One region of the Serratia nevei genome, then DNA from elsewhere that is predicted to be linked to it. Evidence: predicted binding sites of a transcription regulator. Region 1 holds the regulator's gene; the other holds the start of a gene.
What was found. Region 1 encodes PhoB, which activates phosphate uptake and scavenging genes when phosphate is short. Its sites were predicted from a motif close to CTGTCATAAAACTGNCNNAT; they were not measured.
Positions count from the first base shown of each region.

Region 2: the regulator PhoB is predicted to act here: its motif matches at 2,120-2,139, upstream of pitA (inorganic phosphate transporter PitA).

Region 1 is NZ_CP149940.1:987,457-1,003,333, forward strand. Features, by position in the region: gene sbcC (exonuclease subunit SbcC) at 1-524, opposite strand, end outside; gene sbcD (exonuclease subunit SbcD) at 521-1,753, opposite strand; gene phoB (phosphate response regulator transcription factor PhoB) at 1,969-2,658, shown strand; gene phoR (phosphate regulon sensor histidine kinase PhoR) at 2,683-3,999, shown strand; gene V8N38_RS04660 (PstS family phosphate ABC transporter substrate-binding protein) at 4,014-4,976, shown strand; gene brnQ (branched-chain amino acid transport system II carrier protein) at 5,462-6,778, shown strand; gene proY (proline-specific permease ProY) at 6,852-8,258, shown strand; gene V8N38_RS04675 (hypothetical protein) at 8,291-8,554, opposite strand; gene V8N38_RS04680 (mechanosensitive ion channel family protein) at 8,687-9,943, opposite strand; gene malZ (maltodextrin glucosidase) at 10,191-12,014, shown strand; gene ggt (gamma-glutamyltransferase) at 12,068-13,831, opposite strand; gene V8N38_RS04695 (peroxiredoxin C) at 14,066-14,668, opposite strand; gene V8N38_RS04700 (ACP phosphodiesterase) at 14,898-15,479, opposite strand; gene queA (tRNA preQ1(34) S-adenosylmethionine ribosyltransferase-isomerase QueA) at 15,600-15,877, shown strand, end outside.
Region 2 is NZ_CP149940.1:5,094,873-5,110,749, forward strand. Features, by position in the region: gene add (adenosine deaminase) at 1-616, shown strand, start outside; gene V8N38_RS24345 (NAD(P)/FAD-dependent oxidoreductase) at 645-1,844, opposite strand; gene pitA (inorganic phosphate transporter PitA) at 2,145-3,647, shown strand; gene uspB (universal stress protein UspB) at 3,722-4,057, opposite strand; gene V8N38_RS24360 (SDR family oxidoreductase) at 4,479-5,252, shown strand; gene V8N38_RS24365 (LysR family transcriptional regulator) at 5,356-6,264, shown strand; gene uspA (universal stress protein UspA) at 6,532-6,969, shown strand; gene gdhA (NADP-specific glutamate dehydrogenase) at 7,169-8,512, shown strand; gene V8N38_RS24380 (autoinducer 2 ABC transporter substrate-binding protein) at 8,842-9,828, shown strand; gene V8N38_RS24385 (sugar ABC transporter ATP-binding protein) at 9,934-11,433, shown strand; gene V8N38_RS24390 (ABC transporter permease) at 11,426-12,415, shown strand; gene V8N38_RS24395 (ABC transporter permease) at 12,417-13,370, shown strand; gene V8N38_RS24400 (FGGY-family carbohydrate kinase) at 13,381-15,018, shown strand; gene V8N38_RS24405 (KpsF/GutQ family sugar-phosphate isomerase) at 15,018-15,617, shown strand; gene rsmJ (16S rRNA (guanine(1516)-N(2))-methyltransferase RsmJ) at 15,646-15,877, opposite strand, start outside.

The DNA.
Region 1 (15,877 bases):
AGCTCTTCCAACAGCTCGGCGCGATCGTTGGCGTCGGCGTTGAGGAACGCGGCGAACTGCCCCTGAGACAGCATCATCGATTTGGTGAAGCGGCCGAAGTCCAGCCCGGTGATGGCGGCGGTGATCTCCAGCTTATCGCGCACTTTATCTGCCAGGATCTTGCCGTCCTCGCGGCGCGCCAGTTCGACCTTCGGCGCCTGCAGATTGCCGTCCGGCGCGTTTTTGGCGCGGCGCTGGCTCCAGAAGGCGCGATAGCCGACGCCCTTGACCTCGAATTCGACCTCCGCCAGCGATTCGGCGGTGTGGCGGGTCATCAGTTCATTCTGGCTCGGCGTGACGTTGAGACGCGGCGTCTGGTGGTACAGCGCCAGGCAGATGGCGTCCAGCAGGGTGGTTTTGCCCGCGCCGGTCGGGCCGGTAATGGCGAACAGGCCGTTGCTGGCGAACGGCTCGGCGGTGAAGTCAATTTTCCACTCGCCCTGCAGCGAGTTGAGGTTTTTTAACCGCAGGCTGAGGATCTTCATGGGTGAGTCTCTTCAGGATTGTGCTGCACCGCATCGACCACCTGGCGGAACAGTTGATGCATCCGCCTTTGGCGCGCTTCGGGCATGTCGGCCTCCTGTGCCAGGCGCCGTTCGAACACCTCGTTGACGCTCAGCTCGTTCAGCGTTTCCTTGTCCTGCTGCGCGATCGCCTGGCGGCGTTGCTCTTTGCTGCGCCGCAGCAGCACCACTTCCACCGGCAGCTCATCCGCCATCAGCTGGATACGGCGCTGGATATCGCTGAGGTAGTCCTGCGTCGCCACTTCGATATCCAGCCACACCGGCAGCTCGCCGGCATAGTCGGCAAATTGCTGCAGCTGCCGTTCGATCTCGGCCAGATCGCCTTTGATCAGCTGCATGGGCTGGAACTGCGGGATCGTTAACGCTTCTACCTGCTGCAGGGCACCGTCGGCGAAATCCACCAGGAAGACGCTTTTGGCTTTGCCCAGTTCATCGAAGCTGAGCGGAATCGGTGAGCCGCTATAGCGAATATGTTCCGACTTGGCGACGTTCTGCGCGCGGTGAATGTGGCCCAGCGCGATGTAATCGGCAGGGGGGAAGGCCTGCGCCGGGAAGGCATCGAGGGTGCCGATATAGATGTCGCGCACCGAGTCGGAGGTGGTGACGCCGACGGTGGTCAGGTGGCCGGTGGCGACGATCGGCAGCGGCAGGCCCAGCTGCTCGCGGCGTTCGCAGGCCGCCAGATACAGCGCCTGGTAATGTTCGGCAATGGCTTCCTGCAGCGCCTGCTGTTTCTGCGCGCCGGATTCGCCGGCGCGGCTGGTGAGCAGATCGCGCGGCCGCAGAAAAGGAATGGCGCACAGCACGGCGCCCGGCTGGCCGTCGCGCCGGTTAAGCACCACGATCTGCTGCTCAAGGGAGCCCTGCGCACTCGCGATCACCGTGGTGTTCAGGCAAGAGAGCAGTTCCCGCGATTCGTTCAGCGTCGCTACCGAGTCGTGGTTGCCGCCCAACACCACCAGTTGGCAGCCGGTGCGCTGCAGTTCCACCACGAAGCGGTTGTACAGCTCGCGGGCGTAGCTGGGCGGCGAGCCGGTATCGAACAGGTCCCCGGCGACGATCAGCGCATCCACCTGCTGCTGCTCGATCTGTTCGATCAGCCAGTTCAGAAAAGCCTGGTGCTCGGCGGCGCGGCTTTTGGTGAAAAAGTACTGGCCAAGATGCCAGTCAGAGGTGTGGATCAGGCGCATGACACTCCCGGATGCAAAGGTAATGGCGATGATTATAAAGGCCGCGGCGGCGCCTGTCCCGGCGCAATAGCGACGACTACGGAATGATTTTTCTTTGCACCGGGAAATAATCGCTATGCTTACTGCCTATAACAGCCGCTTTTTTTCATAAAAGTGTCACAAAACTGACGCATAATGGCGCCCGCAAAGTCGCTAACACATTGGCAGGATTGACGATGGCAAGACGCATACTGGTGGTGGAAGACGAAGCGCCGATCCGTGAGATGGTGTGCTTTGTGTTGGAACAGAATGGTTACCAACCGTTGGAAGCCGAGGATTATGACAGCGCCGTGACGCGCCTGTCTGAGCCGTTCCCTGATTTGGTGTTGCTCGACTGGATGTTGCCCGGCGGTTCCGGCATTCAGTTTATCAAACATATGAAGCGCGAAGCGCTGACCCGCGATATTCCGGTCATGATGCTGACCGCGCGCGGCGAAGAGGAAGACCGCGTGCGCGGCCTGGAAGTGGGGGCGGATGATTATATCACCAAGCCGTTCTCGCCCAAGGAGCTGGTGGCGCGCATCAAGGCGGTCATGCGCCGCATTTCACCGATGGCGGTGGAAGAAGTGATTGAAATGCAAGGGCTGAGCCTGGATCCGTCCTCCCACCGCGTGATGGCTAACGATCAGGCGTTGGACATGGGGCCGACCGAGTTCAAGCTGCTGCACTTCTTTATGACCCACCCAGAGCGGGTTTATAGCCGTGAGCAGTTGCTTAATCACGTCTGGGGCACTAACGTTTATGTGGAAGACCGTACCGTTGACGTGCATATCCGTCGGCTCCGCAAGGCGTTAGAAACCAGTGGGCATGATAAAATGGTTCAAACCGTTCGGGGCACCGGCTACCGGTTCTCAACGCGCTACTGATCGCGCCGCGCTGGAGAATATGCCGTGTTAGAACGTCTGTCGTGGAAGAGGCTGGCTCTGGAGCTGGCTCTTTTTTGTCTGCCCGCCTTACTGCTGGGGCTGATTTTCGGTTATCTGCCCTGGTTCCTGCTGGCCTCCGCGCTGGCTGCGCTGGTGTGGAATTTCTACAACCAGCTCAAACTCTCCCATTGGCTGTGGATCGACCGCAGCATGACGCCGCCGCCCGGCCGCTGGAGCTGGGAGCCGCTGTTCTATGGCCTGTATCAGATGCAGCAGCGCAATCGCCGCCGCCGGCGCGAGCTGGCGCTGCTGATCAAGCGCTTTCGCAGCGGGGCCGAATCGCTGCCTGATGCGGTGGTGATGACCACCGTCGAAGGCAATATCTTCTGGTGTAATGGGCTGGCGCAGCATCTGCTCGGCTTCCGCTGGCCGGAAGACAACGGCCAGCACATCCTCAACCTGCTGCGCTATCCGGAATTCAGCCACTACCTGCAGCAGCAGGAGTTCTCGCGCCCGCTGACGCTGCAGCTGAACAACGAACACTACGTCGAATTCCGCGTAATGCCTTACTCCGAAGGGCAGCTGCTGATGGTGGCGCGCGACGTCACCCAGATGCGCCAGCTGGAGGGCGCGCGGCGCAACTTCTTCGCCAACGTCAGCCATGAGCTGCGCACGCCGCTGACGGTGCTGCAGGGCTACCTGGAGATGATGGGCGATGAAGAGCAGGACGGCTCGCTGCGCAGCAAGGCACTCAGCACCATGCAAGAGCAGACCCGTCGGATGGACGGGTTGGTCAAGCAGCTGCTGACGCTGTCGCGCATTGAGGCGGCGCCCAATGTCGACATGAACGAACGGGTGGATATCCCGCTGATGCTGCGGGTGTTGCAGCGCGAGGCGCAGTCGCTGAGTGGTGGCAATCACGAGATCACCTTCCGGGTTAACGAACAGCTCAACGTGTTCGGTAATGAAGACCAGTTGCGCAGCGCGGTGTCTAACCTGGTGTACAACGCGGTCAACCACACGCCGAAGGGCACCCATATCGAAGTGAGCTGGCAGCAGACGGCGCACGGCGCGCAGTTCCAGGTCAGCGACAACGGGCCGGGCATCGCCGCCGAACACCTTCCGCGCCTGACCGAGCGTTTTTACCGCGTCGACAAGGCCCGTTCGCGCCAAACCGGCGGCAGCGGGCTGGGGCTGGCGATCGTCAAACACGCGCTCAGCCATCACGACGCGCGGCTGGAGATCCTCAGCGAGCCGGGGATCGGCACACGCTTTATCTTTACCTTACCCAACCGGTTGATTGTTCCCGCCGCTTTATCAGAGAATGCGGTGAAAAATTAACGCGAGACACCGGTATGACCCGAATAACCCGAGGGCTGTTGCTTTGCCTGGCGCTGCTGGCCGGACGCGGCGCGCTGGCGCAGCCCGATGGCATGTTGGCGGGCAACCTGTCCAGCGTCGGCTCCGACACCCTGGCGAATCTGATGGCGCTGTGGGCGCAGGATTTCAGCCGGCATTACCCCAACGTTAACCTGCAGATCCAGGCCGCCGGCTCGTCGACCGCGCCGACCGCGTTGGCGGCGGGCGCCGCGCAGCTGGGGCCGATGAGCCGGCCGATGAAGGCCGCCGAGGTTTCGGCGTTCGAACACCGTTACGGCTATGCGCCGGTGGCGGTGCCGGTGGCGGTGGATGCGCTGGTGGTGTTGGTGCATCAGGACAACCCGCTGCGCGGCCTCAATCTGCAGCAGCTCGATCGCATTTTCTCCGCCACCCGGCGCTGTGGCGAAAGCAAACCGCTGACGCGCTGGGGCGAGCTGGGGCTCAGCGGCGACTGGGCGACGCGCTCGCTGCAGCGTTTCGGCCGCAACTCGGCATCCGGCACCTACGGCTATTTCAAACTGCGCGCGCTGTGCGGCGGCGATTTTATGCCGCGCGTCAATGAGCTGCCCGGTTCGGCCTCGGTGGTGCAGGCGGTGGCCGGTTCGCTCAACGGCATCGGCTACGCCAGCATCGGTTTTCGCGCCAGCGGCGTGCGGCTGCTACCGTTGGCGGAGTCGGGAGAGGACTATGTCGCGCCTACCGCCGCCAACGTGCGCAACGATCGCTACCCGCTGTCGCGCTATCTGTATATCTACATCAACAAAGCCCCCAATCAACCGCTGGAGCCGCTGACCGCCGCGTTCCTCGATCGCGTGCTGTCGACCGCAGGGCAGAGCCTGGTCAATCACGACGGCTATTTGCCGCTGCCGCCGGGCGCCTTGCAGAAGACCCGTCAGGCCCTCGGGCTGCAGCCGCTCGCGTCGGCCACGGTGCAATAAGCGACAAAAAGCGGCGTAATTTTCGCCTTTTTTCACGGCCAAATGGAGCTTATACCACGCGAAAACCGGGCATTTACTGGCGTTTTCGCGCGGTAAAGTGGTATATGCTTCACGTTTCGTGAATTCGTTGTTCAAAAATGATACAAATCATGTAGTGTATATTTATTGATAGCCAATATGATCGACTGGTGGCTAAAGTTTATATGGTCGATAGCTCTGCTTTTCGCCGTGTGGCTTGCCTTGAAGCGCTATAAACGTTTACCTTAGCCCTCGTTGTCGGATTAAACCTCCATTTTTATAACTCCTAAAATTTTGCCCATCTTCATGAGCGGCCACTTTCGAATAGGGACATAAACGCCGGATCGACTGCGTTTAGGGTGCTTATTTGGCGCTGCAACGATCGGGCATGCCGGCAACCGGGTGGGGCGTTACGCCACCACGCTATCGGACAATTTTTTTCATTTGAACAGGCAACACGACATCGTATGAGTCATCGTTTAACGTCAAAAGATATCCTGGCACTGGGCTTCATGACCTTTGCCTTATTCGTTGGGGCTGGGAACATCATCTTCCCGCCGATGGTCGGCTTGCAGTCCGGTGAACACGTCTGGACCGCGGCGCTGGGCTTCCTGATCACCGCCGTCGGTCTGCCGGTCATCACCGTCATCGCGCTGGCGCGCGTCGGCGGCGGCATCGACGCCCTCAGCTCACCGATCGGCCGTGGCGCCGGCCTGCTGCTGGCGACCGTCTGCTACCTGGCCGTCGGCCCGCTGTTCGCCACGCCGCGTACCGCCACCGTGTCCTTTGAAGTGGGTATCGCCCCGCTGACCGGCGACGGCGCCATGCCGCTGTTCATCTACAGCCTGGTGTACTTCGCGCTGGTGATCGGCATCTCCCTGTATCCGGGCCGCTTGCTCGACACCGTCGGCCACGTGCTAGCACCGCTGAAGATTGTGGCGCTGGCCGTATTGGGCATCGCCGCGTTGCTGTGGCCTGCCGGCGCGCCGATCCCGGCGACGGCGGCTTACCAGAGCGTGCCTTTCTCCTCCGGCTTCGTTAACGGCTATCTGACCATGGATACGCTGGGTGCGCTGGTATTCGGCATCGTTATCGTCAACGCGGCGCGCTCGCGCGGCGTGAAAGACGCCGGTCTGTTGACCCGTTACACCATTCTGGCCGGTTTGATCGCCGGCGTGGGCCTGACGCTGGTTTACCTGAGCCTGTTCAAGCTGGGCTCCGGCAGCGGCGCGCTGGTGCCTGACGCCACCAACGGTGCGGTGATCCTGCACGCTTACGTTCAGAACACCTTCGGCGGCCTGGGCAGCTTCTTCCTGGCGGCGCTGATCTTCATCGCCTGTATGGTGACCGCAGTCGGCCTGACCTGCGCCTGCGCCGAGTTCTTCGCGCAATACCTGCCGTTCTCGTACAAGACGCTGGTATTTATCCTGGGCCTGTTCTCGATGGTGGTGTCCAACCTCGGCCTGAGCCACCTGATCCAGATCTCCATTCCGGTGCTGACCGCGATTTATCCGCCGTGCATCGTGCTGGTGGTGCTGAGCTTCACCCTGCGTTGGTGGCACAGCGCGCCACGCATCATCGCGCCGGTGATGCTTGTCAGCCTGTTGTTTGGTATCCTTGACGCGGTGAAAGCCTCCAGTTTCCAGCAGCTGCTGCCGGCCTGGACCACTCACCTGCCGCTGGCAGAGCAGGGGTTGGCATGGTTGCCGCCTTCGCTGCTGATGCTGGTGCTGGTCGCGATTTATGATCGGGTGTGCACGCGTTCCCGAGTGACCGCGCACTGATAATTCCCCGGCTTAATCCAGGGCCACGGACATGTCCGTGGCTTTTTTACGTTTAAAACTATGGGTCATCTTCATGCAACAACAGTCACCCACCACGGCCCCCGACAATAAGCTGAAACGCGGCCTCAGTACGCGTCATATCCGCTTTATGGCGCTGGGATCGGCCATCGGCACCGGGTTGTTCTACGGCTCGGCGGACGCCATCAAAATGGCCGGCCCGAGCGTGCTGCTGGCTTACCTGATCGGCGGCATCGTGGCCTTTATCATCATGCGCGCACTGGGGGAGATGTCGGTCAACAACCCGCAGGCCAGCTCGTTTTCCCGCTACGCGCAGGACTACCTCGGCCCGATGGCGGGTTACATCACCGGCTGGACCTACTGCTTTGAAATTCTGATCGTCGCCATCGCCGACGTGACCGCCTTCGGCATCTATATGGGGGTCTGGTTCCCGGAAGTGCCGCACTGGATCTGGGTGCTGAGCGTGGTGCTGATCATCGGCGCCATCAACCTGATGAGCGTCAAGGTATTCGGCGAGCTGGAGTTCTGGTTCTCGTTCTTCAAGGTCGCCACCATCATCATCATGATCGCGGCCGGCATCGGCATCATCATCTGGGGCATCGGCAACGGCGGGCAACCGACCGGCATTCATAACCTGTGGTCGAACGGCGGCTTCTTCAGCAACGGCTTTATCGGCATGATCCTGTCGCTGCAGCTGGTGATGTTCGCTTACGGCGGCATTGAAATCATCGGCATCACCGCCGGCGAAGCCAAAGATCCGAAAAAATCGATTCCTAAAGCCATCAACTCGGTGCCGTGGCGCATTCTGGTGTTTTACGTCGGCACGCTGTTCGTCATTATGTCTATCTACCCATGGAACCAGGTGGGCACCAACGGCAGCCCGTTCGTGCTGACCTTCCAGCATATGGGCATCACCGTGGCGGCGGGCATTCTCAACTTCGTGGTGATCACCGCTTCGCTGTCGGCGATCAACAGCGACGTGTTCGGCGTCGGTCGCATGCTGCACGGCATGGCCGAGCAGGGCCACGCGCCGAAGATGTTCAGCAAGGTGTCGAAACGCGGCATTCCCTGGGTGACGGTGGTGGTGATGATGCTGGCGCTGCTGCTGGCGGTATACCTCAACTACATCATGCCGGAGAGCGTGTTCCTGGTGATCGCGTCCCTGGCGACCTTCGCCACCGTGTGGGTGTGGATCATGATCCTGTTCTCCCAAATCGCCTTCCGCCGCAGCCTGAGCAAAGAGCAGGTGAAGCAGCTGGCGTTCCCGCTGCGCGGTGGGGTGTTCACCTCGGTGGTGGCGATCGTGTTCCTGGTGTTCATCATCGGCCTGATCGGCTACTTCCCGACCACGCGCGTCTCGCTGTACGCCGGCCTGGTCTGGGTGGTATTGCTGCTGGCGGGATACTGGTTTAAGGTCAACCATCAGAAAAAACGCGCGCCGCTGGCGACGCAGCAAGACTAAATGGAAAAACACCGGCTGAGGCCGGTGTTTTTTTAGCGTTTGTCTTCCACTTCATCCTCCCCGGCGGCGCGCGCTTCGATACGCATGTCGCCGCCGTTAAGGCGTTCTTCCTCTTCCTCGCCGGCGCAGCGCGCCAGCACTTCGCGAATGTCCTGCATGTTGCTGCTGAGGGCGCTCAGCGAAGGTTGCAGATTGCGGGGCATGCGGCTTTCGTCCAGCGAAGCGCTGTGCAGGCAGCCGATAAACAGCAGGGTGGCCATCAGGGCAAACAGCCGATGACGTAACCGTTTCAGCAAGGGCTTTCCCTCTCGGTGGTGAAGGTGATGGCGCATTAACGCCGTTTTCGCCGGGGAAAAGAAGGGGATGGAGATATCTGCTGGCAATTGAAAGAACATCATTACCAGCAGACACAGTTACGTCAGCCGACGTCAGGAAGCGTTCGCGTTTTGTAGAAGCATACCGCGCAGGTCATTGCCGGTTGGCGTTTGATGCACGCGCAGGCCGAACTCGTCGATCACCGCCAGAATATGGTCGAAAATATCCGCCTGAATGCTTTCATACTCCGCCCAGACCGTGGTGTTGGTGAAGGCGTAGATTTCCAGCGGCAGGCCTTCCGGCGTCGGCGCCAGCTGGCGCACCATCAGCGTCATGTTCTGGTGAATGCGCGGGTGAGCGCGCAGATAGGCTTCCAGATAGGCGCGCAGCGTGCCGAGGTTGGTCAGGCGGCGGCCGTTGAGCGGCGAGGCCAGATCGACGGCGATCTCCTGGTTATGCTGGCTCAGCTCCTGGGTCTTGACGTTCAGGTAGCTGTGCAGCAGCGGGTTGCGCTGCAGGCGGCGCTGTTCCTCTTCCGACAGGAAGTGCACGCTGCCGGTGTCGATATTCAGGCTGCGTTTGATGCGACGCCCGCCGGATTCCGACATCGACCGCCAGTTTTTGAACGAGTCGGAGATCAGCGCGTAGGTGGGAATGGTGGTGACGGTGTTGTCCCAGTTACGCACTTTGACCGTGGTCAGGCCGATGTCGGTGACCGCACCGTCAGCGCCGTATTTCGGCATTTCCAGCCAGTCGCCGATCTTCAGCATATCGTTGGCGGAGAGCTGAATGCCGGCCACCAGCCCGAGGATCGGATCCTTGAACACCAACATCAAGACCGCGGTCATGGCACCCAGGCCGCTGAGCAGCAGCAGCGGCGATTTGCCCATCAGCAACGAAACGATCATGATGCCGATCAGGATCGCCGCCACCAGTTTCAGGCCCTGGAAAATGCCGCGCAGCGGCAGCTGATTGGAGATCGGACTTTGGCGCAGCAGCGCCAGCAGCGTATCCAGCAGCGAGAACAGCGACAGCAGGGTGAAGGCGAGGATCCACACCTGCGCGGCGGTGACGATCACCGCCTGGGTCTGGCTGCCGCTCTGCAACCACAGCGTCGCCTGGATGCTGATGATCACCCCTTGCAGCAGCAGCGCCACGCGCTGGAACAGTTTGTATTGGGTGATGGCCTGTTGCCAGACGCGCTGCGATTGCTGGCCACGGCGCTGAAGGGCGGCCAGCACCACCCGGTGCAGCACCAGGTGGATCGCGACCGAGATCAGGACAATCAACCCCAATACCATCAACAGCGACATCACTCCGCCGAATTCCAAACCAAACTGTTCCAGCCAGCGCGTTATCTGTTGTTGCATTACCGCTCCTTAAAAAATGCGCAAAAAATATCCTGTAAACTTAAAACGCGTTAGCCTAAGGGGTAACGTGCAGGATTTGTGCCTGTTTACCTTTTTTTACATCGGGTTAGCGTTATTTTTCGGTCTCCGCCCCCCGGCTCATCCCCGGGTTTTGCGGCCAGAGAGGAGGGGGAGTTGCACTTAACGTGGCATTGTTCGCTTCTTGAAGAACGCCGTCGATTTCGTTTGGTACAGCAGGAGAAACAGTATGCTTAACGCCTGGCATCAACCGGTCCCGCCTTTTGTGGTGAAGCAAGGGCAACGTTTGGATATCACGCTGTGGTTACAGGGGGATGAACTGCCGGAACGGGTGTTTTTGCGCGCCGAACCGGACAACGAAGAGTGGCTGCTGGTGATGAAAGCGCAGCGCCACGAGGGAATGCGGCGCTACCAGGCCAGCCTGACGCTGAATGAGGGCGAGCCGACGCGGCGTTACTGCTTCAAGCTGCTGTGGGCCGATCGCCAGCAGTGGTTCGGCCCGCAGGGCTGGTCGCCAACGCCGCCGGGCCAGCTGGCGCAGTTCGCCGTCGACGAGCCCGACCATGGCCCCGAGTGGGTGGCGGATCAGCTGTTCTACCAGATTTTCCCCGATCGCTTCGCCAGCAGCGGCGGCGAGCACGGCATCCAAAGCGGCAGCTACCGCCATCACGCGGCCGGCGCCGAGGTGATTCGGCGTGACTGGCAGCACCCGTTGGAGGATCGCCACGCCGCCTCGACCTTTTACGGCGGCGATCTGGACGGCATCAGCGCCAAACTGCCGTATTTGCAGCAGCTGGGCGTGACGGCGCTGTATCTGAACCCGATTTTTACCGCGCCGAGCGTGCATAAGTACGATACCGAGGACTATTACCAGGTCGATCCGCACTTTGGCGGCAACGCGGCGCTGCAGCGTTTGCGAGTGAGCACTCACAAGGTGGGCATGAAACTGGTGCTGGACGGGGTATTCAACCACACCGGAGACTCGCATCCGTGGTTCGACCGCCATCGCCAGGGCGAAAACGGCGCCTGTCACCACCCTGATTCACCGTATCGCGGCTGGTTCAACTTTTACCCGGACGGCCGCGCGCTCGACTGGAAGGGCAACGCCAGCCTGCCGAAGCTCAACTTCGCCGAGCCGCAGGTGGCGGAAGCGATCTATCGCGGGGAAGGCAGCGTGGTGCGCCACTGGCTGCGCCCGCCGTACAGCATCGACGGTTGGCGGCTGGACGTGGTGCATATGCTGGGGGAGAACGGCGGCGCCACCGGCAACCTGCACCACCTGGCTGGCATCTATCAGGCGGTGAAGCAGGAGAACCCGCAGGCCTACGTCTTGGGCGAGCACTTCGGCGATGCGCGCCGCTGGCTGCACGCCGGCGTGGAGGATGCGGCGATGAACTACATGGGGTTCGCGCTGCCGGTGCGGGCATTTTTGGCGGGGCTGGACGTGGCCTATCACCCGGTGCGGCTGGACGCCGCCGGGTGCGCGCAGTGGATGGACGGTTACCGCGCCGGGCTGCCGCACGGCCGCCAGCTGATCCAGTTCAACCAGTTGGACAGCCACGATACCGCGCGTTTTCTCACGCTGTTGCAGGGGAACGCGGCGCGCATGCAAATGGCAGCGGTGTGGTTGCTGAGCTGGATTGGCGTGCCTTGTCTCTACTACGGCGATGAGATTGGTCTGGACGGCGGCAACGATCCGTTCTGCCGCAAGCCGTTCCCGTGGGACGTCGGCGACTGGGACCGGCCGCTGTTGGCGCTGTTCCAGCGCATGGCGGCGCTGCGTAAACAGAGCGTGGCATTGCGTCGCGGCGGCTGTCAGGTGCTGTATGCCAGCGGAGAAACGCTGGTGTTCGTGCGCCTGTATCAGCAGGAGCAGGTGCTGGTGGCGCTGCAGCGCGACGGCAGCGGCCAGGCGCAGCTGCCGCACAACCCGCTGTTGGCGCGCGGTCCGTGGCGGCGTGTGGAAGGGCGGGGAGAGTTGAGCGAAACGGCAGGCGGGCTGCGCCTGCAGCTGGCGGAAGAGTCGGCCACCGTGTGGCGCTGCGAAGGCTAAAGCAACTGCGGGGGCCAAAGGGCCCCCGCGATAAAAGTGAGTAGGCGTTTACATCAGTAACCGACCGCAGAACCTGCCGGGCGACGCACGTCGTTGGCGCCGTACAGATAGCCTTCGCGCACCTTGCCGGAAACCGCCGAGTCGTTGCCGGAGTTGGCCGGGCTGACGCCCGCCGCGCCCGGCAAACCGACCAGAATCAGTTCGGCGGCGCCCCACGGCGTTTGCTCGACCATCTTATAGCCCATGCCGCTCAGCAGCTTCAGCGTATCGGCGGAAACGCCGCGCTGTTCGTAGTACACCTCATCCGGCAACCATTGGTGATGGATGCGCGGTGCGTCCACCGCTTCCTGCGGCGCCATGGCGTGGTCGATCACGTTCAACGCGGTCTGCAGGGTGATGGTGATGATGCGCGAACCGCCCGGTGAGCCCAGTACCATAAAGATCTTGTTGTCCTTGGTCACCAGAGTCGGGCTCATCGACGATAGTGGGCGCTTACCGGGGGCAATGCTGTTGGCTGTGCCCTGCACCAGTCCGTACAGGTTTTTCTCGCCCACTTTGACCGTAAAGTCGTCCATCTCGTCGTTGAGGAAGAAGCCGGTGCCCGGTGCGATCACCACGGCGCCGAAGCGGCCGTTGACGGTATAGGTGGTGGAGACGGCGTTGCCATCGTGATCGACGATCGAATAGTGGGTGGTTTCCGGTTTTTCATGCGGTTCCATGCCGGGCTGCACGTTTTCCGACGGCGTGGCCTTGTCTGCGACGATTTTCTTGCGGATCTGCTCGGCGTAGCTCTTGCTCACCAGCCGGTCGATCGGGTTCTTGATGAATTCCGGGTCGCCGAGGTAGGTGTTGCGGTCCATGTAGGCATGACGCATCGCTTCGGTCATGGTGTGAATGGCCGCCGCCGAGTTGAAGCCCATGCTTTTCAGGTCGTAGCCTTCCACCACGTTGAGGATTTCGCACAGCGTCACGCCGCCGGAGCTGGGAGGCGGCGCCGACACGAACTTGTAGCCGCGATAGCTGCAGGTAATCGGCGGCGTTTCGGTGACCTTGTAATTGGCGAAGTCGGCGGCGGTCAATATGCCGCCGCTCTGTTTGGCCGCCGCCTCCACCGCCTGCGGGATCTTGCCTTTATAGAAGGCGTCGGTTCCCCCTTTGGCGATGGCTTCCAGCGTATTGGCCAGATCGGTTTGCACCAGCTTGTCCCCCGGCTGCAGCGGGCTGCCGTCCGGGCGCAGGAAGATTTTGGCCGACTCGGGATCCTGTTTGAAGCGTGCGACGGTGGTGTCGAGGATATCGGTATCGGCGCGGGTCAGCACAAAGCCTTCGCGCGCCAGCCTGATAGCCGGCGCCAGCACCTGTTCGCGGCTCAGCTTGCCGTACTTCTCACGCGCGGTTTCCATCCCCAGCACGGTGCCCGGCACGCCCGCCGCCAGATAGCCGTACAGGCTGGCGTCTTTCTTTACCTTGCCGTCGGCATCCAGATACATGTTGGCGCTGGCCGCCGCCGGCGCGGTTTCACGGAAGTTGATGAAGGTGTCGGTGCCGTCCGCCAGGTGGACGGTCATAAAGCCGCCGCCGCCGATGTTGCCGCAGCAGGGGTTAACCACCGCCTGCGCATAGCCCACCGCCACGGCGGCGTCGATGGCGTTGCCGCCCATCTTCAGGATATCCACGCCGACCTGCGAGGCCAGGTGTTGCGAGGTGACCACCATGCCGTTTTTGGCTTCCACCGCCGGGTTGGATGCCGCATACAGGCTGCCGCTGACCAGCAGCGCCGCCATGGTCAGGGGTTTGCTCCATTTCTGTAAAAACATAGTTATTCCTACCCTGTCAGTTTTTTATTGTGTTGTGTTTGCTTGCCGCTGTTCACTTGCAAAGCGCGAGCCAGCGTTATTGATAGTAGCCGCAGATGGGCGTGCGCGCGGCGAGCAGGGTGGGAAATGTGAGCGGAAACAGGGAAATAAAGCACTGAAGGTGGGCGGTCTGCCCCATAAAGGGGCATAAAAAAACCGGCCGCGTGGGCCGGTTGATTCACTATCAGGCTGAAATTACAGCTTGGCAGCGTTTTCAGACAGGTATTTTGCAACGCCGTCTGGGGAAGCGCCCATACCTGCTTTGCCTTTTTCCCACTGAGCCGGGCACACTTCACCGTGCTCTTCGTGGAATTGCAGCGCGTCAACGGTACGGATCATTTCGTCGATGTTACGGCCGATTGGCAGGTCGTTAACAACCTGAGCACGCACGATGCCGTCTTTGTCGATCAGGAAGGAGCCGCGCAGCGCAACGCCGGCTTCCGGGTGTTCGATGCCGTAAGCTTTCTGGATTTCACGCTTGATGTCAGCAACCATTGCGTATTTCACTTCACCGATGCCGCCTTTGTCGACAGGGGTTTTACGCCATGCGTTGTGGACGAACTCTGAGTCGAAGGAAACGCCAACCACTTCAACGCCACGCTTCTGGAACTCTTCATAGCGGTGATCGAAAGCGATCAGCTCGGAAGGGCATACGAAGGTGAAGTCCATTGGCCAGAAGAACAGCACGGCCGGTTTGCCGTTCAGGTGCTTCTTCAGGTTGAAGTTTTCAACGATTTCGCCGCTACCCAGTACGGCAGCTGCAGTGAAGTCAGGGGCTTGACGAGTTACCAGGACCATAATTACTCCTGTAATAGGTGTTAAAGGGTGGATGTAAAAACAAGGGCCAGTATAGGGGCCGCGACTTGGTGAATAAAGGGTAAAAGACCAATCGATGAGATAGCTTTCACCTATCAAAGTCGTTGATATAATTTAGCGAGCTTTAAAAATAACCTTTTCCCACAAAAGGGCAAGCGGCAAAACGTAAATTCTTGCAAGGCGTTGCAATTTCAATGGCTTGGGCTTGACCTCAGAGCGCTTTGTCCTTCGCCTGCCGCATCATTTGCGGGTAAAACTGCCAGAACTGTGTTTCAAGCTGATGATAATGTTGCTCGACGTCGGCGAACGAGCCGGCCAGCGCATCGAGGCGCGGGCGGCGGCTGGCCATGCCCTGCAGCACCCGGGCGATGAACGGCAATTCGGCGTAGCGCTCCAGCCAGCGTTCCGGCCACAGGTAGCCGTTCAGGTTTTGAAAGCGCGGCGGCGTGAGCGGCAGAAAAGGTTCGATCTGGCTGCGGGCTTCCTGGGTAAACTGGTGCAGGTCGCGCGAAGGCTCCAGCTGCTGCCAGTGGCGCGCCAGAAAATGGTCCCACACCACGTCGAGGGTGATCGGCGCCACGCGGCGGTAGGGGGCGCTGAAATAGTCGCGGCTGGCTTTGACCTGCGGCAGGCTGTCGGTCAGCACGTCGACGCGGCGGTGCATCATGATGCCGGCCACCACGTCGGGCTGGTAGTCGGCGGCGGGGTTGCCGCGCACGAAATCGGCCAGCAGGTTGCCCAGCAGCGAGCTGTCCGCCAGCATGGCCAGGTGAAGATGAGCGAGAAAATTCATCCCTCAACTATACCCGAAGTCAGGCAAATCCTCCTTATTTCTTGCCGCTGACCGCCCCCGGCTTTAGACTAGGCCGCCTGTTTTTTACCAACCAGCCCTAAATTGAAGAAGTGAATACCCATGCGCGTCGCTGATTTTTCGTTTGAACTTCCCGAATCCCTGATTGCCCACTATCCCCAGGCCGAACGCAGCGCATGCCGCCTGCTGCAGCTGGACGGGCCGAGCGGGGCGCTGACGCACGGCGTATTCACCGATCTGCTGGATAAGCTGGAAGCCGGCGACCTGCTGGTGTTCAACAATACCCGCGTGATCCCGGCGCGCATGTTCGGCCGCAAGGTCAGCGGCGGCAAGATTGAAGTGCTGGTGGAGCGCGTGCTGGACGACCATCGCGTGCTGGC
Region 2 (15,877 bases), 1.2 Mb from region 1:
CGCCGCCGGGCTGATCCTGTGCACGCTACGGCATTTCGATGCGGCCGCCAGCCTGCAAACCGCCGGGCTCGTGGTTAACTTTCTGGGCCGCGGCGTGGTCGCGCTGGATTTGGCCGCCGACGAAGCGCGTTACCCGCTGGCCAATCACATAGCGGCCTTTCGGGCGGTGCGCGAAGCCGGCGGCAACGTCATCGCCCACGCCGGTGAGGCGAAGGGCGCCGACAGCGTACGGGAAACGCTGGATAGGCTGCAGGTGTCGCGCATCGGCCACGGCGTCAGGAGCATCGAGGATGCTGCGCTTATCGAGCGCCTGGTAGCCACCGGTGTCCTGCTCGAGATCTGCCCCAGCTGCAATCTCGTCTGCAATCTGTTCGACAGCATCGACAGTCACCCGATAGACCGGCTGAAAAGGATGGGAGTGCGGCTGAACGTGAATACCGATGCGCGCACCGTCGCCGATACCACGCTGAACAAAGAGTACCAGCTGTTGCATGACGCCTTCGGCTGGCAGGATGACGATTTTAACCGCAGCAACCGACAGGCGTTGGAAGCGAGTTTTCTCGACGGCGATACTAAAATTAAATTAATGAATCAGCTCAAGGCCGGGCCAATGTGACCCGGTACGTTTCAAGGCTGAGCGGGTTTTAACGCTCCTGCGCCGCCAACGCCTGGGCGCACGCCCAGGCAGAGCTCCAGGCCCACTGGAAGTTGTAGCCGCCCAACCACCCGGTCACGTCCACCACTTCGCCGATAAAATAGAGCCCCGGCGCCTTGTGGGCTTCCATCGTCTTGGAGGAAAGTTCGTTGGTGTCGACGCCGCCGAGCGTCACTTCCGCCGTGCGATAGCCTTCGGTGCCGTTCGGCTGCACGCGCCAGTTCTGCAACAGATCCACCAGCGCCGCCTGCTGCGGCGCATTCAGCTGCTTCAGCGTGGCCTCCGGCAGTTGTCCCAACGTTTGCAAGCATTCCACCAGCCGCTTCGGCAAGTGCAACGCCAGGGTGTTTTTCAGGCTTTGGTTCGGGTGCTGGCGGCGCTGGTCATCCAGGAAGGCCGCCAGATCCAGCTCAGGAAGTAAGTTAACGCTCACATACTCACCCGGCTGCCAGTAGCTGGACAGCTGCAACACCGCCGGGCCGGACAGGCCGCGATGGGTGAACAGGATGCTTTCACGGAAGCTGACGCCGTTCTCGGCGGTGATCACTGCCGGCACCGAGACGCCGGACAGCGTCTGCACATGCTCCAGCAGCTGCTTATGCAGGGTAAAAGGCACCAGCCCCGCGCGCGTCGGCAGCACCTTGAGGCCGAACTGCTCCGCCAGCTTGTAACCGAACGGCGAAGCGCCCAGCCCCGGCATGGATAAACCGCCGCTGGCCACCACAAGTGAGCGAGCACTTACTTTTCCGCCATTCAGCGCCAGCGCGTAACCGTTCTCGGTTTTCTCCACGCCCAGCACTTCGCTGCGCAGGCGCATCGTCACCTGGCCCAGCTCGCACTCTTTGACCAACAGATCCACCACCTGCTGCGCCGAGTCGTCGCAGAACAGCTGCCCCAGCGTTTTTTCATGGTAGGCGATGCCGTAGCGGTTGATCAGATCGATGAAGTCCCACTGGGTGTAGCGCGCCAACGCCGACTTGCAGAAGTGCGGGTTGTTCGACAGATAGGCCGCCGGCTCGGCGTACATATTGGTGAAGTTGCAGCGCCCGCCGCCGGACATCAGGATCTTGCGGCCCGGTTTTTTGCCGTTGTCGAGCAGCAACACGCGGCAACCGAGTTGCCCCGCCTGCGCGGCGCAAAACATGCCGGCGGCGCCCGCCCCAATCACTACGACATCAAACTGTTCCACCTGAGCCTCACTTATCAAAACCACAATCGCGACAAAAGAGCGCCATATTACGCCGTTTCGCCGCCGGTCACCGCCAAATTCACGGCGGCAGATTGTAAAGCCCCGGCGCCGCCAACGCCATAGTAAGAAAATATTACAGAGGTCAGAGGAGAATAACGCGTTGATATTCCATATTTTTGTTATAGACACGCCATCATTTCGTCATGTCCAAATCAAAAAAACGTCATATTTTCCTTTTCCCCGGCCCCGGTTGTCACTGATAATGCGCGGCGTTCATGTCCACAAACTGGCGTAACGCTTATGCTGCATTTGTTCGCTGGCCTGGATTTCCATACCGGCCTGATGTTAATTCTCGCATTGTTGTTCGTGTTGTTTTATGAAGCCATCAACGGTTTTCATGATACGGCCAATGCGGTCGCTACAGTTATTTATACCCGCGCCATGCGCTCGCAACTTGCGGTCGTGATGGCAGGTTTGTTCAACTTTCTTGGCGTAATGCTCGGCGGTTTGAGTGTTGCTTACGCCATCGTCCACTTGCTGCCTACCGATCTGTTGTTGAACGTCAGTTCAGCACACGGATTAGCCATGGTCTTCTCCATGCTGTTGGCGGCAATCATCTGGAACCTCGGCACCTGGTATTTCGGTCTGCCGGCCTCCAGTTCCCATACGCTGATAGGCGCAATCATCGGTGTCGGTTTAACCAACGCCCTGATGACCCACACTTCGGTGGTGGATGCGCTTAACGTCCCGAAAATGATTGGTATTTTCCTTTCTCTGCTGTTCTCGCCGCTGGTCGGCATGATGGTGGCGGGAGTGATGGTGTTCGCCTTGCGCCGCTATTGGAGTGGCACCAAGAAACGCCAGCGTATCCACATGACCCCTGCGGAACGTGAAAAGGTCGACGGCAAACGCAAGCCGCCGTTCTGGACCCGTATCGCGCTGATCCTGTCGGCGATTGGCGTCAGCTTCTCGCACGGCGCCAACGACGGCCAGAAAGGCATCGGCCTTATCATGCTGGTGCTGATCGGCGTTGCGCCGGCCGGCTTCGTGGTCAATATGAATGCAACCGGCTATGACATCACCCGTACGCGTGATGCCGTGACCCACCTGCAGCAATATTACCAGCAGCACGGCGACGCGCTGTCGCATGCGGTGTCGCTGACGCCGCTGGTGCCAAGCCCGGATGATGAAGCTGCGCCGAACAAGCCGGCTGAGTTCCACTGCGACAGTTCGCGCGCCATGCCGGCGATCGAGCTGGCTCAGGGCATGCTGACCAACCTGCAAAGCTACGATCAGCTGACGGTTGAGCAGCGCAGCCACCTGCGCCGCCTGCTGATGTGCGTGACCGACACGGCGGATAAAGTCGCCAAGCTGCCGGAAACCTCATCCGCCGACCAGCGCTTCCTGAAGAACCTGCGTCAGGATCTGCTGCAGACCGTCGAGTACGCGCCGATGTGGATCATCGTCGCCGTCGCGCTGGCACTGTCGCTCGGCACCATGGTGGGCTGGAAACGCGTGGCCACCACCATCGGCGAGAAGATCGGCAAGAAAGGCATGACCTACGCCCAGGGCGTGTCGGCCCAGATGACCGCAGCGCTGTCGATCGGCGTGGCGAGTTATACCGGCATGCCGGTCTCCACCACCCACGTCCTCTCTTCGGCGGTTGCCGGGACGATGATCGTGGACGGCGGCGGCGTGCAGAGCAAAACCGTGAAGAACATCCTGTTGGCCTGGGTACTGACCCTGCCAATCTCGATTCTGCTTTCCGGTGCGCTGTATTGGGTCGCGTTGAAGCTGATCTAAGCGATAAGCATCATGAGAAAGGCGGCCGAAAGGCCGCCTTTTTTTTTGCCTGCATCAAGGGAAACAGGAAGGCATTAATACCAAATCATCAGCGCTATCAGGCTGATGACCACCAGACCGCACAGGGCCGAGGTCAGCATAAACTGCCCGCGCACCCGCTCGCAGCGGCGAATAAACTCCGGATCGTGGTGCTCGACATAGCGTTGCGCAAAGATATAGCGCACCAGCCTCAGCTGCTTGCTGGGTTGCCCGTGGGCGGTGAAGAAACCGCCGCCGTCAACGTATTGGTACAGCAGCGGGTCACAGCCGCGCAATACCACCAGCAGCGCGCGCAGAGAAGAGTAATACCGCACCATGTTTACCACACACACCACACATAAGGCCCAAAACAGCGCGACGGTACTGATCATGATTGCCCCCTCAAGGCGTTGTTATCCGCGGCCATCCGCCGGGTCCAACCGCCCTACCTCATTACCCGATACTCTGCTGGAGCTTACCGCTCTCATCCCCTTTTTTGCCTGCACGGGCCACGCCCATAACCCACCGCCTCCGGAGACGTTACCGCACCGCACAGAGAGATTTGCACAGCGTGGTTCCACTCAGAGGGGAAATGATGAGGCCCATATCCATCATTGTAGGTTAATGAAACGCAAACTGGCCTGATCAGTGGATAAAATTTACCGCCCCGCGCCGAAACGCCCTCCGCCGGGGCGGGCTAACGGCTGTGATTGGTCGGTTTTTCTGGATAGTCTATCCCGCTCCACGCCGCTGATCTTTCCCCCCACGCTGGCTAGACTCAGGTTTCCGTTACGTTCATCCAAGGAAACTGTTATGGCAAACCATTCAATCAAGGGAAAAACCGTCCTCATCGCCGGCGGCGCCAAAAACCTCGGCGGGCTGATCGCACGCGATTTGGCTGAACAAGGCGCCAAAGCGGTGGTGATCCACTACAACAGCGCCGCTTCCCAAGCCGAAGCGGAAAAAACCGTCGCCGCCATTCAGGCCGCCGGGGCGCAAGGCGTCGCGCTGCAGGCCGATCTCACCACCGCGGGCGCGGTCGAAAAGCTGTTCGCCGATGCGGTCGCCGCCGTCGGCAAGCCGGATATCGCCATCAATACCGTTGGCAAAGTGCTGAAAAAACCGATGGTCGACATCAGCGAAGCCGAGTACGACGAGATGACGGCGGTCAACGCCAAAACCGCGTTCTTCTTCCTGAAAGAGGCGGGCAAGCACCTCAACGACAACGGTAAAATCTGCACGCTGGTCACCTCGCTGCTCGGCGCCTTCACGCCGTTTTACGCCGCTTACGCCGGCACCAAAGCGCCGGTGGAACACTTCACCCGCGCCGCCGCCAAGGAGTTTGGCGAACGCGGTATCTCCGTGACGGCGGTCGGCCCCGGCCCGATGGACACCCCGTTCTTCTACCCGGCGGAGGGCGCGGACGCCGTGGCCTACCACAAGACGGCAGCGGCGCTGTCGCCGTTCAGCAAAACCGGCCTGACCGATATCGAAGACGTGGTGCCGTTCATCCGCCACCTGGTCAGCGACGGCTGGTGGGTAACCGGCCAAACCATCCTGATCAACGGCGGCTACACCACCAAATAAGTTCGACGGGGGCGGAAATGCCCCCGCACCTGCTCGCGCGCAACCGCGCCATGCGGCTACACTCTCTGTCAGAAACGGCGCCAAGGAACAGCAGGTCAACGAGATGGACAGATTCAATCAATACCGCGTATTCGTACAGGTGGCGGAAATGGGCAGCTTTATCCGGGCGGCCCATGCGCTGGAGGTGCCGCGCGCCTCGGTGTCCGCCGCCGTGCAACAGCTGGAAACGCAGCTGGGCGTGCGCCTGCTGCACCGCACCACGCGACAGGTGCGGCTGACCGCCGACGGCGAACAGCTGCTCGAGCGGCTGCGCCCGCTGCTGGCCGAGGTGGAAGACATCGATCAGTCGTTTCAGGCCAGCCAGCGCCAGGCCTCCGGCCGGCTCAGCGTCGACGTGCCGAGCCGCATCGCCCGCCGGCTGATCGCGCCTGCGCTGCCCGGCCTGCTGCGGCGCCATCCCCACCTGCAGCTGGTGCTCGGCTCCGCCGATCGCGCCATCGATCTGGTGCAGGAAGGGGTCGACTGCGCAGTGCGCGTCGGCGATCTGCACGACAGCAGCCTGGTAATGCGCCCGCTCGGCCATATCGCGCTGATCAACTGCGCCAGCCCCGCTTACCTGGGCGAATTCGGCCATCCGCGCCAGCCCGGCGATCTCGTCGAGGGACACTGGAGCATCGGCTACGCCTCGCCCAAAACCGGCCGCGAATCCCCCTGGGAATACCTGGCCGACGACGGCCATACGCAACGGCTCGAACTGCCCAGCCGGGTGGTGGTCAACAACGCCGAAAGCTATATCGCCTGCTGCCGCGCCGGGCTGGGGCTGATGCAGATCCCGCGCTACGACGTGCAACACCTGCTCGACGCCGGTGAACTGCTGGAAGTCCTGCCCGGTTACCGCGCCGCCTCCATGCCGATCGCCCTGATCTACCCCCACCGCCGCCAGCGATCGCGCCGCCTGGCGGTGTTTCATGAGTGGTTTGAAAGCCTGCTGCAGCCACATCTGGAGCGCTGATTGCACATTTAGCGCTATACTTTGTTTAATAACGCTTATAATTCAAGCGGTCAGACCGTCAGCATCCGCATAATTCATAGGCTTTTACGCCGCGCGGGTGTACAACGAAAGGTATCGGGCGGAGAGATTTTCGATGCGGCGCAGTGTGATCGCCCCAACATATCATTGCGTTATCCGAATGATACTATGGAACCAAAAGCGCCAGGCGGGTAAACGGAACGCCTGCTAACCCTTTTTAATCGGCATGTTTATGGAAGGAGTATTCTTATGGCTTACAAACACATACTGATCGCGGTGGACCTATCCCCGGAAAGCAAAATCCTGGTAGAAAAAGCCGTCTCGATGGCGCGGCCGTACAACGCTAAAGTTTCTCTGATCCACGTCGATGTCAACTATTCCGACCTCTATACCGGCCTTATCGACGTCAATCTCGGCGACATGCAAAAACGCATCTCCGAGGAAACCCATCAGGCGCTGACCGAGCTGTCGCAGAACGCCGGCTACCCGATCACCGAGACCCTGAGCGGCAGCGGCGATCTGGCGCAGGTATTGGTCGATGCCATCAAGAAATACGACATGGACCTGGTGCTGTGCGGCCACCACCAGGACTTCTGGAGCAAGCTGATGTCTTCCGCTCGCCAGCTTATCAATACCGTGCACATCGATATGCTGATCGTGCCGCTGCGCGATGAAGAAGACGAATAAAGTAAGCACTTGCTAACTTAACTGCCCAACGCCCGCGCCCTGCGGGCGTTTTTCATGCCGCCACGCCGATTAATCGCTTGATAATCAACCGCCCTCCGATGATATAGTCGCTAAAGACACAACATCCTCCCCCGGGCATTGCCTATACCCATATCTATAAGAAATAGCAGGGGAAATTTAATGCGAAAAGGAGTTATCCATGGAATATGCCGTATCGGTAGAGTCTTTCCTGTCCTCGTTACAACGCCATAACCCCCACCAGCCGGAATATTTGCAGGCGGTGCGCGAAGTATTCACCTCGCTGTGGCCGTTTATCGAACGCAACCCGCACTATCGCGAACAGGCGCTGTTGGAGCGCCTGGTGGAGCCCGAGCGCGTCATTCAGTTCCGCGTCAGCTGGGTGGACGATCGCGGCCAGGTGCAGGTCAACCGCGCCTTCCGCGTACAATTCAACTCGGCTATCGGTCCCTACAAGGGCGGCATGCGCTTCCACCCGTCGGTGAACCTGTCGATCCTGAAGTTCCTCGGTTTTGAGCAGACCTTCAAGAACGCGTTGACCACCCTGCCGATGGGCGGCGGCAAAGGCGGCTCCGATTTCGATCCGAAGGGCAAAAGCCAGGGTGAGATCATGCGCTTCTGCCAGGCGCTGATGACCGAGCTGTATCGCCATCTGGGCCCGGACACCGACGTGCCGGCCGGCGATATCGGCGTCGGCGGCCGCGAAGTCGGCTTTATGGCCGGCATGATGAAAAAACTGTCCAACAATACCGCCTGCGTATTTACCGGCAAGGGCCTCTCCTTCGGCGGCAGCCTGATCCGCCCTGAGGCGACCGGCTATGGCCTGGTTTACTTCACCGACGCCATGCTGCAGCGCCACGGCCTGGGCTTTGAGGGCATGCGGGTGGCGGTGTCCGGCTCCGGCAACGTGGCGCAGTACACCATCGAGAAAGCGCTGGAGCTGGACGCGCGCGTGATCACCGTGTCGGATTCCGGCGGCACCCTGGTGGACGAAGACGGCTTCACCACTGAGAAGCTGGCGCACCTGGCGGAGATCAAAAACCAACGCTACGGCCGGGTGGCGGACTACGCCCGCGAACGCGGCCTGACGTATCTGGCGGGCCAGCAGCCGTGGAACGTGCCGGTGGATATCGCCCTGCCGTGCGCCACCCAGAACGAACTGGATCTCGAGGCGGCGCAAACGCTGATCCGCAACGGAGTGAAGGCGGTCGCGGAAGGTGCCAACATGCCGACCACCATCCAGGCCACCGACGCCTTCCTCGACGCCGGCGTGCTGTTCGCGCCTGGCAAGGCGGCCAACGCCGGCGGCGTCGCCACCTCGGGACTGGAGATGGCGCAAAACGCCGCGCGCATCGGCTGGCGGGCAGAGAAAGTGGATGTACGTTTACAACATATCATGGCCGATATTCACCACGCCTGCGTGGAATACGGCGGCGAAGGCAAGCAAACCCACTACGTGCACGGCGCGAATATCGCCGGTTTCGTCAAGGTCGCGGACGCCATGCTGGCGCAGGGCGTGCTGTAATCCGCCTTAAAGGTGATCTTGTTCACACATCGATTAAATGCTTCAATGCCGGCCTCTGCGCCGGCATTTTTTTATGCTTTCCCTCCATCCAAATGATGCCAATACGTTAAATAAAAGTTAATAAAAGGTTTTTTATTGCTTATTAATCGGTAGTAAATTTACCACCACCAAATAATTAAACATTTATTTAACACTAAATACGCCATTATTTTACTTAAATGTGCACAGATCACATTTCATTAACTTCAGCTACGCCCCCTCTTCCATTCCTTTGTAATCTGCAGCGGTGGAAAAACCGCCACCCCTACAGATAAAAAAAGGTACAGCTAATGAAATTTAACCTCGCATTATTAAATGCATGTGTGGTTTCTGCGTGCATGTTATCGACAACACCTGTGTTCGCCGCTGATAAGTATGAGATTGCCGTGGTCGCTAAAGTGACCGGCATTCCGTGGTTCAACCGCATGGAAGTGGGCGTCAACGAAGCGGCGAAAAAACTCGACGTCAACGCCTACCAGACCGGCCCTTCTACGCCGGATCCGGCCGCGCAGGTCAAGGTGATTGAGGATCTGATCGCCAAGAACGTCAACGCCATCATCGTGGTGCCGAACGACGCCAAGGTGCTGGAGCCGGTGCTGAAAAAAGCGCGCGACAAAGGCATCGTGGTGCTGACCCATGAATCCCCGGACCAGCAGATCGGCCAGTGGGACATCGAGACCATCGACAGCGAGAAATACGCGCAGGCCAACGTCGATGAGCTGGCGAAAGACATGGGCGGCAAAGGCGGCTATGCGATCTACGTCGGCTCGCTGACCGTGCCGCTGCACAACGCCTGGGCCGACTCCGCCATCAAATACCAGAAAGAAAAATACCCGGACATGTTTGAAGTCACCTCGCGCCTGCCGGTGGCGGAAAGCATCGACAAATCCTACGCCACCACGCTGGATCTGATGAAAACCTATCCGCAGATGAAGGGCATCATCGGCTTCGGCTCGCTCGGCCCGATCGGCGCCGGCCAGGCGGTGGCCAAGAAACGCGCCAAGGACAAAATCGCGGTGGTGGGCATCGCCATGCCGGCGCAGGCCGCCCCTTACCTGATGCGCGGCGACATCAAGAAAGCGCTGCTGTGGGATCCGAAAGACGCCGGTTATGCGCTGGTGACGGTGGCCGACCAGCTGCTGCAGGGCAAGGAAGTGAACAAAGACCTGTCGATCGAGGGCCTTGGCAAGGCTGACGTCGATATGGAACACAAAGTGATTCGGTTTAATAAGATTTTGGAAGTGACCAAAGACAACGCCCAATCGCTTGGATTCTGATTTTTCGCGTAATTTCGCCACACCGGGAAAGTAGTTAAACCCTCGTAGGGGCGCAGCGTTGCTGCGCCCAGGGCTTCGGCCGCTACGCAAGCACAGGTTAACGTTATGACAGCCTCCCCCGCATTTATCACCCTGGAGAATATCAGCAAGCGATTCCCAGGCGTGCTGGCATTAGACCAGATCAACCTGACGCTGAATAAAGGCGAAGTGCACTGCCTGGCCGGGCAAAACGGCTGCGGCAAAAGCACCATCATTAAAATCATCTCCGGCGTTTATCAGCCGGAAAAAGGCGCCAACATTTCGCTGGAAGGCAAACTCTTCCACGCCCTGACGCCGCAGCTGTCCGGTTATTACGGCATACAGGTGATCTACCAGGACCTGTCGCTGTTCCCCAACCTGACGGTGGCGGAGAACATCGCCATTCACCGTTACCTGCCCGGCGGCCGCTTCTGGGTGCGCAAGCGGGTGATGCGCCAGACGGCGCTCGACGCCATGGCGCGGGTCGGCATACGCATCGACCCCGATAAAAAGGTGGAAAAACTGTCGATCGCCGATCGGCAACTGGTGGCGATTTGCCGCGCCATCGCCGCCGAGGCGCGGTTGGTTATCATGGACGAACCGACCGCCTCGCTGACCCGCCAGGAGGTCGACGGCCTGCTGCGGGTGGTCAACGAGCTGAAGGCGGCCGGCATCTGCGTGGTATTCGTCAGCCACAGATTGGATGAAGTAATGGAAGTCGCCGATCGCATCAGCGTGATGCGCGACGGCAAGCTGGTGGGCACCTGGCCGGCCAGCGAACTGGACAGCCATGAACTGGCGTTCCTGATGACCGGCCAACGCTTCCACTACAGCCCGCTGCCGCCGCTGCCGCCGGCCGAACAGGCGCCGCTGCTCGAGGTGCGCAACCTCAGCCGCGGCGAGAAATACCGCAACGTCAATCTGGCGCTGCGCGGCGGCGAGATCGTCTCGATCGTCGGCCTGCTCGGCGCCGGCCGCACCGAACTGTGCCTCAGCCTGTTCGGCATGACGCGGCCGGACAGCGGCGAGATCCGCATCGAGGGCCAGGCGGTGCAGCTGCACAACAACCGCGAAGCGGTGCGCCACGGCATCGGCTATGTGTCGGAGGATCGCCTGACGCAGGGGTTGATCATGGAACAATCCATCTACGACAACACCATCGTCACCGTCTTCGATCGGCTGCATACCTCGCTCGGGCTGTTGGATCACGCCAAGGCGACCGAGCTGGTCAACCGGCTGATCCGCGATCTGAACATCAAGGTGTCCGACAGCGCGTTGCCGGTGAAAACCCTGTCCGGCGGCAACGCCCAGCGCATCGCCATCGCCAAATGGGTGGCGACCCAGCCGAAGATCCTGATCCTCGACTCGCCCACCGTCGGCGTGGACATCGCCAACAAAGAGGGGATCTACCAGATCGCCCGCGATCTGGCGCAGCTGGGCATGGCGGTGCTGATGATCTGCGACGAGATCCCGGAAGCCTATTACAACAGCCATCGGGTGATGGTGATGCGCAAGGGCGAACTGATCGCCGAATTCGCGCCGCACCAGAGTACCGAGCAACAGATCGCCGAGGTGGTGAATGGATAAGTCATTATTGGCCCGCCTGGCCGGGCGGCACGAGTTTTATCTCGGCCTGTTGGTGCTGCTGCTGGCGATCGGCCTGAGCGCCGGCACCGACGAATTCCTGACGCTCGGCAACCTGACCGACGTCGCCACCAGCTACGCCATTCTCGGCATCCTGGCCTGCGGGCTGTTCGTGGTGCTGATCGCCGGCGGCATCGACATTTCGTTCCCGGCGGTCACCGCCATCGCCCAGTATGTGATGGCCAGCTGGGTGATCCAGCACGGCGGCAGCTTTCCGCTGGCGTTCGCCCTGGCGATTGGCGTCGGCCTGCTGCTCGGGCTGGTGAACGGTTTCCTGGTGTACTGGCTGAAAGTGCCGGCGATCATCATCACCATCGCCACCCTTAACCTGTTCTACGGCCTGCTGGTGTACGCCACTAACGGCACCTGGCTGTACGGCTTCCCGGACTGGTTCATGAACGGCATCAACTGGTTCTCGTTCCAGGGCGCCGACGGCTACGACTACGGCCTGACGCTGCCGCTGCTGTGCCTGCTGGGGACCATCGTCGTCACCGGCGTGCTGATGAACCGCACCCGGCTGGGGCGCCAGATCTACGCGATGGGCGGCAACCGCGACGCGGCGTCGCGCCTGGGGTTGAACCTGCTGCGGCTGCATTTTTGCGTCTACGGCTACATGGGCATTCTGGCCGGCGTCGCGGCGGTGGTGCAGGCGCAGATCACCCAGTCGGTGGCCCCCAACTCGCTGCTCGGCTTCGAACTGACGGTATTGGCGGCGGTGGTGCTGGGCGGCACCAGCATGAGCGGCGGCCGCGGCTCGTTGACCGGCACCCTGCTCGGCGTGGTGCTGCTGGCCTTCCTGCAAAACGGGCTGACGCTGCTCAGCGTCTCGGCCTATTGGCACCAGGTATTCAGCGGCGCGATCATTTTGATCAGCATCAGCACCACCGCCTGGAACGAAAAACGCAAGCTGCTCAAGGAGATCTGACATGACGCAGTTAACTCGGTTGATCCCAAGCGATCGGATCATTCGCCTGCAGGGCGCGATCATCATCGCGGTGGCGCTGCTCTTCGCCGGGCTGCTCGGATCGCGCTTCTTCAGCCTCGGCAACTTCCAGTCGATCGCCTCGCAGCTGCCGATCCTCGGCCTGCTGGCGCTCGGCATGGGCATCACCATGCTGACCGGCGGCATCAACCTGTCGATCATCGCCGGCGCTAACGCCTGTTCGCTGGTGATGGCGGCGATCATCGTCAGCCATCCCGACCAGCCGCTGTTCCTGGCGCTGGCGCTGTTGGCCGGCCTGCTGGTGGCGGTGGCGATCGGCGCGCTGAACGGCGCGCTGGTGGCCTGGATCGGCGTCTCGCCAATCCTCGCCTCGCTCGGCACCATGACGCTGATCACCGGCCTGAATATCCTGCTGTCCAACGGCGCGGTGATCTCCGGCTTCCCGGCAGCGATTCAATTTCTCGGCAACGGCGCCGTACTCGGCGTGCCGGTGGCGCTGATCCTGTTCCTGCTGGTGGCGGCCGGGCTGTGGCTGCTGCTGGAGCACACCACGCTGGGCCGCAGCCTGTACCTGATCGGCTCTAACGAACAGGCCACCCGCTTCAGCGGCGTGAACACCGCACGGGTGCAGATCGCGGTGTATATCCTGTCGGCGCTGCTCGGCTGGGGCGCCGCCCTGCTGATGATGGCCAAGTTCAACTCGGCCAAGGCCGGCTACGGCGAATCTTATCTGCTGGTGACCATTCTGGCCTCGGTGCTGGGCGGCATTAACCCGGACGGCGGTTTCGGCCGTATTCTGGGGCTGGTGCTGGCGCTGATCGTGCTGCAAATGTTGGAAAGCGGCCTCAATCTGCTGGGGGTCAGCAGCTACCTGACCATGGCCCTGTGGGGCGGCGTGCTGATCCTGTTTATCGCGTTACAGAATCGAAAAGCCTGAGGAGAAAATAATGGCGAGCTATTTTATTGGCGTAGATGTGGGCACCGGAAGCGCGCGCGCGGGCGTATTCGATCTCAATGGCCGCATGGTCGGCCAGGCCAGCCGGGCCATCGATCTGTACCGACCGAAGGCGGATTTCGTCGAGCAGTCGTCGGATAACATCTGGCAGGCGGTGTGCAATGCGGTGCGCGACGCGGTCAACCAGGCCGACATCAACCCGATTCAGGTCAAGGGGCTGGGCTTCGACGCCACCTGTTCGCTGGTGGTGTTGGATAAAGAGGGCAAGCCGCTGACCGTCAGCCCCTCCGGCCGCACCGAACAGAACATCATCGTGTGGATGGATCACCGGGCGATCGCCCAGGCCGAGCGCATCAACGCCACCAAACACCGGGTGCTGGACTTCGTCGGCGGCATCATTTCGCCGGAGATGCAGACGCCGAAACTGCTGTGGCTGAAACAGCACATGCCCACCACCTGGGCCAACGCCGGTTACCTGTTCGATCTGCCGGACTTCCTCACCTGGCGTGCCACCCAGGACGCCACCCGTTCGCTGTGCTCGACGGTGTGCAAGTGGACCTATCTCGGCCACGAACAGCGCTGGGACAAGAGCTACTTCCAGCAGATCGGGCTGGAAGACGTGCTGGAACATGACGCGGCCAAGATCGGCAGCGACGTCAAAATGATGGGCGAGCCGCTGGGCCACGGCCTGACCCAGCGCGCCGCCAGCGAGATGGGGCTGATCGCAGGCACGGCGGTGAGCGTGTCGATCATCGACGCCCACGCCGGCACTCTCGGCACGCTGGGCGCCACCGGCGTCTCCGGTGAGGTGGCCGACTTCAACCGCCGCGTCGCGCTGATCGGCGGCACCTCCACCGGCCACATGGCGATGTCGCGCACCGCTCGCTTTATCGGCGGCGTCTGGGGGCCGTATTACTCGGCGATCCTGCCGGAATACTGGCTGAACGAGGGCGGCCAGTCCGCCACCGGCGCGCTGATCGACCACGTCATCCAGTCGCACCCGTGCTACCCGGAGCTGCTGGCGCAGGCGAAAACCCAGGGACAGACCATCTATGAAGTGCTGAACGCCATTCTGCGCCGCATGGCCGGCGAGCCGGAGAATATCGCCTTCCTGACGCAGGACATCCATATGCTGCCGTACTTCCACGGCAACCGCTCGCCGCGCGCCAACCCGACGCTGACCGGCATCCTGACCGGGCTGAAGCTGTCGCGCACGCCGGAGGACATGGCGCTGCACTACCTGGCCACCATTCAGGCCATCGCGCTCGGCACCCGCCACATCATCGAAACCATGAACCACAGCGGCTACAGCATCGACACCATCATGGCCAGCGGCGGCGGCACCAAGAACCCGATCTTCGTGCAGGAACACGCCAACGCCACCGGCTGCGCCATGCTGCTGCCGGAGGAGAGCGAAGCGATGCTGCTGGGCGGCGCCATGATGGGCACCGTGGCGGCGGGCGTGTTCGACACCCTGCCGGAGGCGATGAGCGCCATGAGCCGCATCGGCAAGACGGTCACGCCGCAGACCAACCAGATAAAAAGCTACTACGACCGCAAATACCGGGTATTCCACGAGCTGTACAACGACCACATGAAATACCGCCGGTTGATGCAGGAGGAGGCGTGATGCAGCAGGAATGGCGGCAGGCTGTGCAGGGTTGGCAAACCTACAGCCAGGAGCTGGCGCAGCTGGGCGAGCGCCTCGACGCGCGCACCTGGCAGCGGCTGCTGGCGCTGCTGGCCGACTGCCGCGGTAAAATCGCCGTCACCGGCGTCGGCACCTCGGGGATTGCGGCGCGCAAGATAGCCCACATGCTGGCCTGTGTGGAACGGCCGGCGGTCTACCTCGACGCCACCGGCGCGGCGCACGGCGATCTGGGTTTTCTGCGCGCCGACGATCTGCTGATCCTGATCTCGCGCGGCGGCAATTCCGACGAGCTGACCCGCCTGCTGCCAACGCTGCAGGCCAAGGGCGTGACGCTGATCGCGGTGACGGAAAACCCGCATTCCGCCATCGCGCAGGCGGCGCAGCTGACGATCGCCACCGGGGTGCAAAAGGAGATAGATCCGCTGAACATGCTGGCCACCACCTCAATTGTGCTGGTGCTGGCGATCTTCGACGCCGCCTGCGCCTGCCTGATGGCGCGCAGCGGTTACGACAAGGAGGCCTTGCTGGCGGTGCATCCGGGCGGCGGCGTGGGGAAAAGTTTGCGGGAGGAAAACTGAGGGCCCGACACCGCGGGCCCGGCAGACATTACAGCGGCATGTAGATATCGAAACGGTGGCTTTTGGTCAGCGTGGCGGCGTGCGCCGGCACGTCGGCCAGCGGCGGCGCGTAGTCCGGACGTTTCACCACCACGCGCTTGGTCGCCAGGCGGCGCGCCGGCTCCAGCAGGCCGTCGGCGTCATCGTCGCTGCCCACCAGCGATTGAAACACCCGCATCTCTTTTTTCACCAGCGCGCTTTTTTGCTTGTGCGGGAACATC